DNA from 2 places in the Adhaeribacter swui genome. Region 2 is predicted to be linked to the other one. Evidence: riboswitches for the same ligand, from Rfam matches in the RefSeq annotation. Region 2 holds a riboswitch; the other holds the start of a gene.
The links. A riboswitch is a leader RNA that binds a small molecule or an ion and turns the genes downstream of it on or off. The one in region 2 is predicted to bind thiamine pyrophosphate.
Positions count from the first base shown of each region.

Region 1: it holds a riboswitch for thiamine pyrophosphate, as region 2 does, so the genes downstream of both, HUW51_RS08825 (class I SAM-dependent methyltransferase) here and HUW51_RS16535 (TonB-dependent receptor) in region 2, are expected to answer to the same signal.

Region 1 covers NZ_CP055156.1:1,982,664-1,986,081, reverse strand. The annotation lists gene HUW51_RS08835 (Fur family transcriptional regulator) at 1-198, opposite strand, end outside; gene HUW51_RS08830 (NAD(P)/FAD-dependent oxidoreductase) at 350-1,258, shown strand; TPP riboswitch at 1,827-1,921, shown strand; gene HUW51_RS08825 (class I SAM-dependent methyltransferase) at 1,986-2,693, shown strand; gene HUW51_RS08820 (AIR synthase family protein) at 2,690-3,418, shown strand, end outside.
Region 2 covers NZ_CP055156.1:3,956,080-3,959,497, reverse strand. The annotation lists gene HUW51_RS16535 (TonB-dependent receptor) at 1-2,032, opposite strand, end outside; TPP riboswitch at 2,091-2,188, opposite strand; gene HUW51_RS16530 (hypothetical protein) at 2,380-2,634, shown strand; gene HUW51_RS16525 (aldose 1-epimerase family protein) at 2,743-3,418, opposite strand, start outside.

The sequences.
Region 1 (3,418 bases), 2.0 Mb from region 2:
AAAGTAAGACTTACCATCATCCGATACTATTTTGTGCACGTGCCCTTCTTCGCAGAACCGGTTCAGGATGCGATATACCGTAACCCGATCCATGGTGCCTTTTACTTCCTGCTCAATGGTTTCCTGATTTAAGGCTTGCTGGGCCGAATGCAAAATATTTAAAATTGCCTGCTTCGAGGGAGTGCTTCTTCGCTTCATAAATTTTTAATGCAACTAAGTTGCAATAATAAAAATAAATCCTAAGTTTGCCAAACTAAAATACAGGTTTGGCCGCCTTATAGACAAGCATACCACCTAAGTTGTTCCTACGGGCGATCATTCTTATCACGCACTTCTTAATACATTTTTTATGACAGACGCCAAAAACTTTGATGTTATAATTGTGGGCGGCAGCTACTCGGGTTTGGCCGCCGCTATGAGTTTAGGTCGCGCTTTGCGACGCGTATTAGTGTTGGATAGCGGCAAGCCTTGCAACCAGCAAACACCGCATTCGCATAACTTTATTACCCAGGATGGCTACACGCCCAAACAAATCCGGACGACGGCCCGGGAGCAGGTGGCCCAATACCCTACCGTGGTGTTCCAGGATGGTTTGGCGGTAAGCGGCGTTAAAACCGCAACTGGTTTTGCTATTACCACCGAAAATCAGGACCAGTTTACCGCTAAAAAGCTGGTTTTTGCCACCGGCATTAAAGACCAAATGTTAGATATCCCGGGCTTTGCCGAATGTTGGGGAATTTCCGTGATTCACTGCCCCTATTGCCACGGCTACGAAGTTCGGAACCAGAAAACCGGGTTACTTGGGAACGGCGATGCCGGTTTTGAATACGTCCGGTTAATTTCTAACTGGACGCCGGATTTAACGCTTTTCACAAACGGCCCATCTACCTTAACCGCCGAGCAAACCGCCAAACTAAAAGAACACAACATTGGTATTGTGGAAACCGAAATCCAAAGCTTCCCCCACGACCAAGGAAAAATCCGGAGCGTAGTATTACAAGACCAAACGGAGATTCCGGTAACTGCTTTTTACGCCCGTGCGCCATTTGTGCAACACAGCACCATTCCCCAGGCTTTAGGCTGTGAACTAAATGAACAAGGCCTGCTCAAAGTAGACATGATGCAGAAAACCACCGTCTCCGGCGTATACGCCAGCGGTGATAATGCCACTTCCATGCGCTCGGTTGCTAGTGCCGTAGCTGCCGGAACCATGGCCGGTGCCGCCGTAAATAGAGAATTGATTGCAGAAGAATTTTAAAAAATTTGGTTGATTACTCCCTTTAGGCACACTCGCCACTTATTGCTGTTTCTTTCAAAATAAAGCGGCAATCATGCAACTTACTTTAAAATTGCGTTTTTCAATTCGCCCAGCCAGAGGCCTACCAGATAGTTAGACACGAGCGAAGACGCTCGCGCCAGCGAGAAAGATTCTAAATTTTAAATTTTTTAAATTTCCTTCGTCAGCTATGCAACAGATAGCCGTTCCAGGTGCAAGAAATGACGCTAAACTGTTCGAGCGTTCAGCGAGTTTTTAGCGTCTTGACTTTTTTGGTTCTTTTTGTGTCAAGACAAAAAGAACAAGAAGCGAGCAATGAAACAACTTCATTCAACAATCATAGGTAAAGCAGCAACTATGCGAACAGAAAATTTAAAATTTAAATACTTAATCTGATTCGATAGTCACGGAAGTAACTTCCGCGCCATAGTGCATGTGCCAAACAAAAGCAGCAGCCAGTGCTATGCAAATCAGGGCTTAAACAATCTCCTGATAGAAATAACAACTTTAAAAATTTGAACTAACCAAAAAAACACCATCTTTGCACACATAACACGCATCGGGGTGCTTCCGACTGGAGGCTGAGATTATACCCGTAAACTTGAACTGGATAATACCAGCGTAAGAAATGCCGCAAACCGGAACCACTATATTGTTGAACCACAATTCCATTGTACCAATGGGGTTGTGGTTTTTTATTTTATAACCTATGGAGAAGCAACTCACCACCCCCGAAATAAGAAACTGGCAAAACCGGCAGGAATGGTTCTTTAACCGCGACCACACCGATACCTACGAACTGTGGTACGAAGGCCGCTACAAACGCGCCGAAGTGTGGCAGAAAAAAGTAATGGAGCAACTGGTTTCCGGCGACCCGCGGGTGAAAACCTTACTGGAGTTTGGCTGCGGCACCACGCGCTTTACCCGCTGGTGGCACCAGATTGGCATTGAAGCGACCGGCGGCGACATTTCCCCGTTTATGCTGGGCCAGGCCTTGCATTTATTTAAAGGCGACCTGGTGCTGGCCGATTCGCATTACATGCCATTTAAAAACCACACCTTCGATGCCCTGGCTTTTATCACCACTTTTGAGTACTACAAAAACCCGGTGCAGGTAATCCGGGAAGCGGCCCGGGTGGGCAAATACGGCATTGCCATGGGCATGATGAACCGTAATACTCCCAAGTTTTTTCGGCGCCGGATACAACAGGCTTTCGGGAAGAACCCGTTTTACGTGACTGCTACTTTTTACACCCCGGCCACACTAACTAAAATTATTCAGGAGGCTTTAGTAGGCCGCGACTACTCCATCCAGTGGACTTGTACCGGCTTACCCAAATGGTTTCCGGTGCAGCAATGGCACGTACCCTACGGCGATTTCTTTGGCTTGTACATCAAATTCAACAACGTTGCATGAAGGCTTTCGGCAAAATAACCCAATCCGATTTCGACGACATCTTTGCCGCCAGGCTGGGGCATGCGCGAACCGAGGTAAGTACCGGACCAGGCTTTGGGGTGGATGTGGCCCTTATTGATTTACCGAACAACCAGGCCATGGCGGTAACCAGCGATCCTTTGTCCCTGATTCCTTCGCTGGGATTAGCCGAATCAGCCTGGCTATCGGTGCACTTAATGGCGAACGATATGGCTACTACCGGATTGGCTCCCCAGTTCGGGCAATTTGTTTTAAACCTACCACCCTGGTTATCCCCTACCGACTTTCAGACTTACTGGAACTACATTCATCAGTTTTGCACCGACATAAAAGTAGCGATTACGGGTGGGCACACCGGCGTAATCGAAGGGCAAAACTCCACCATTGCGGGCGGTGGCACCTTTATTACCGTCGGCGAAAAAAGCAAAATGCTGGTTTCCAAAAACGCCCGCGTAGGAGATGTAATTCTGGTGACCAAGCAATGCGCTATTTCCTCCACCGCTATCCTGGCTATGAGCTTTCCGGAAACAGTAAAAGCCAAGCTGGGCACGGAAGTGTACCAGCAAGCCTGCGACTTATTCTATCAAACGTCTTCCTTACCCGAAGCCTTACTGGCCGCTCAATTTAACCAGGAAACCTCCCTAGTATCGGCGATGCACGACGTTACCGAAGGTGGCGTATTGGGCGCCGTTTACGAGATGGCCGTG
Region 2 (3,418 bases):
TATTAACTACCGTATTTTCTACGTTGTAATCAGCATCGTACACGTAAACCGTTTCGGCGTAATTTTTAATTTTATTACGACTTAAGGTTAAAGTGCTACTCACTTCCACCACATTGCGCCAGTTAGCCAAACCCGCGAGTTCTACCCCGGTGCGGTAGCTGCGTTTTATGTTGGTGCGCAACGCCGAACCCACATCGTTTAACTGGCCGGTTAACACCAGTTGGTTGTAATAATCCATGTAAAAGTAATTAACATCCAGGCTATACGTGAGGGGCTGGCCGTTGCTGTTTGTTTGGTTACCGCGTAAACGGTAACCGGCTTCCAGGTTGTACATGGTTTCGGCCTTGGGTTGCTCGGCTCCTTTGCGGTCCACGAAATCGCTGCGAACGGGTTCGCGGTTTCCTACGGCGTAAGAAGCGTAAATAGTCTGGCCCGGAGTAAAAGCGTAAGTAACGCCGGCCTTCGGATTTAAAAATTGAAAATCAGCTTGCTGCGTTACGTTGCGCTGGTTATCGTCGGTGCCTTTCAGGTCGTAAGTAATGGTGCGGTATTGCACATCGCCAAAAAAGCCCAATTGCTCGTTCGCCTGATAATTTACTTTGCCATACACTGTAAAGTCGGTTTTTAAAGCATCGCCCTGGTAATAACGCTGCCGAATTTCGCTGCTGGAAGCGTAACGCGCCCAGATAATTTCGCCGTAATGGTCGCCGTCGTAGCGGTTCCAGGAACCACCCAAGGTAGCCGAGAAGGTGCTTTGGGGCGCCCGGTAGTTTAAAGCGTAGGTTGCCCCGTAAAAATAATTATCGAGCCATTTGCGGCGGATTAAATCGGTGTTCGTTATGGTAGTATCGCCCAATACTACCGGAGGCACATTATAATTAGCCAGGCTCTGGTCAGTTTTGTATTGTTCGTAGTAGCCTTTGCCGCGGGTTAAATGAAAAGCGCCACCAAAATCAAACTGCGGCCCGAAAGTTTTAGAATAATGCAGTTGGTAGTGATCTTGCTGGTAATTATCAGTTTCGTTGTCGTAGGTTAAAGAATTATACCGCCGATTGGTTTTAAGCGAATCTTCGGGTACCCCATTCCAGGCTTGATAGGTTTGCTCCTGCCCCGAGAAAGTAACAAATTTGAGCATGCCCGATTTACCGTTGTAACCCGCCGCCAGGTAGTACGACTTTAATTTGGAAAAAGCCCGGTCGACGTAACCATCCGACGAAATCCGGGATAAGCGGCCATCCACCGTAAACTTGTTATTAATTAAACCAGTACCAAAAGCAACGGTATGCTTCCAGGTGTTATAAGACCCAAAGGTATTGTTGACTTCGGCATAGGCTTCGCGGTTTACCCCTATGGTGCGCATGTTGATGCTGGCCCCAAAGGCACCAGCGCCATTGGTAGAAGTTCCTACGCCCCGTTGCACCTGCATATCCTGCACCGACGAAGCTAAATCCGGCATATTCACGAAAAAAGCCCCGTGCGACTCGGCATCGTTTACCGGAATACCATTTACCGTAACGTTAATGCGGGTAATATCGGAGCCCCGGATGCGGATACCCGTATACCCCACACCGGCACCCGCATCGGAATTAACTACTACCGAAGGCGTTTGCTCCAGCAAATAAGGTAAATCCTGCCCAAAATTGCGGGCGGCAATTTGCTCTTTGCTGACGTTGGTAAAAGTAGTACCGGTTTTATCGTTGGCGCGGGTAGCCTGTATTACCACTTCGTTGGCCCGGATGCTGCTGAGGTTGAGCGTTAAGTTACGCGTAGTATTTTGATTAACGGTAATTTCCGTTTTACTGGCTTCGTAGCCCACGTACGATACCTGCAATACTTGCTTTCCGGAGGGAATGGCGTTTAACTCGTAATACCCTTGCTCGTTGGTAATGGTGCCGGTTTGATTAATTTGCACGGTGGCTCCCACCAAAGGCTTTTGGGAACCGGCTTCGGTAATCTGGCCAGTTACGGTAAACTGGGCAAAAACAAATAAAGGGCAAAAAATTAAAAAACTAAGTAAAAGTGCGTGTTTCATCCCGCTAAATTTTTTATTTTTAAAAATAGAAGCAGGAGTGCCCGACAAAAGAGCAGTAAAAAAGAAAATCCGTTTTTCCCTTCGCCGGCATTACCCGGATCAGGTTCAATGGGTATGATCTCAGCCTGAAATTATAAGGCACCCCTAAACTGCGCCAAAGGTAGCGGCATTTTTTTTTATTACAAATTTTATATCCATTATACTTTTTAATTGTTATCTTGTTATCTTGAACTAGAGTAATAAAATACTTTGGGAATCAGGACCCAAACTAAAAACCTCTTAGGGGGTATTACGTTACATCATTATGGCTTTTTATGCAGATTAACCTTTAATAGTGACTAAATATTATGTTAATTTCACTACTTTATACCTTTGCGGTGCTTACGATATTGGCATATTTTATTGTGATGCCCCGCCGCAAATACAATAGACCTTCGTCAGAAGGCAGTGACGATGATGGTGGCGAGCCAATTGGTTTAGACTTACCAGACCTGGATTTACCGCCGGGCATTTCCCTGCCAGTAAGTGATTTTGAACCGGACTATAATAAGCCTACGCCCCGCATTTTTGTGCGCGAAGATGGCGTGTTAGTATATTCCTGAGTAGAAAATCGTAAAAATTAAAAAAGCTTTTGCCCTGAGGTTTCATCCATCAGAGCAAAAGCTTTTTTGATTGAATACATTCAAATCCTGTTAATATTACATTTCCTTCTACCTTACAACAATCGTATACGCACAAGTAAAATCCTGACCGGGAGGCAGCATTATAATGCCTTCTTTCTGGGTAAGTTCACCGGAACTGTTCACGCTGTCGGCAATGCCGTGCCAGGGCTCCAGGCAAATAAAGGGCGCATTTTTCTCTTTAGTCCAGATGCCAAAATAGGGATAGTTTGGGAATAAAAAATCCAGGCCATGTTCGTGGTTACGGCTGCGTAAAGAAATCTTCCGGGATTTTAAATTTTTTAAAACAATGGCATCTTTCTCGAACAATTCATAGGTAAGCGGCAATTGCTTCTTATTTTCCAGCGGCACCGGTTCTGTAGCGCCATTCTGCAAGCCAGCATCGAGTAAGTATCTTTCTAAATTTTCAGGCTGCTCCAATTCTAAGTAATAATCTGAGAACTGTTCCTTGGGGAACAAAGGACAAGTAAAACCCGGATGAGCGCCCAAAGAAAAATACAGATCATGGCTATTCGGATTTTCAACCCGATAAGATACCGTTAAAGCATTTTCATCTAGTTGATAACGAATATACAACCGGAAATTAAAAGGATAATTAGCCAACGAAGCTTTGGATTGCTCCAGCAAAAAAGTTAAAGCGTTTTCGATTTTGCTTTCCAGAACAAACGGAAAGTCGCGGGCAAAACCGTGTTGCGGCAAGGTATAG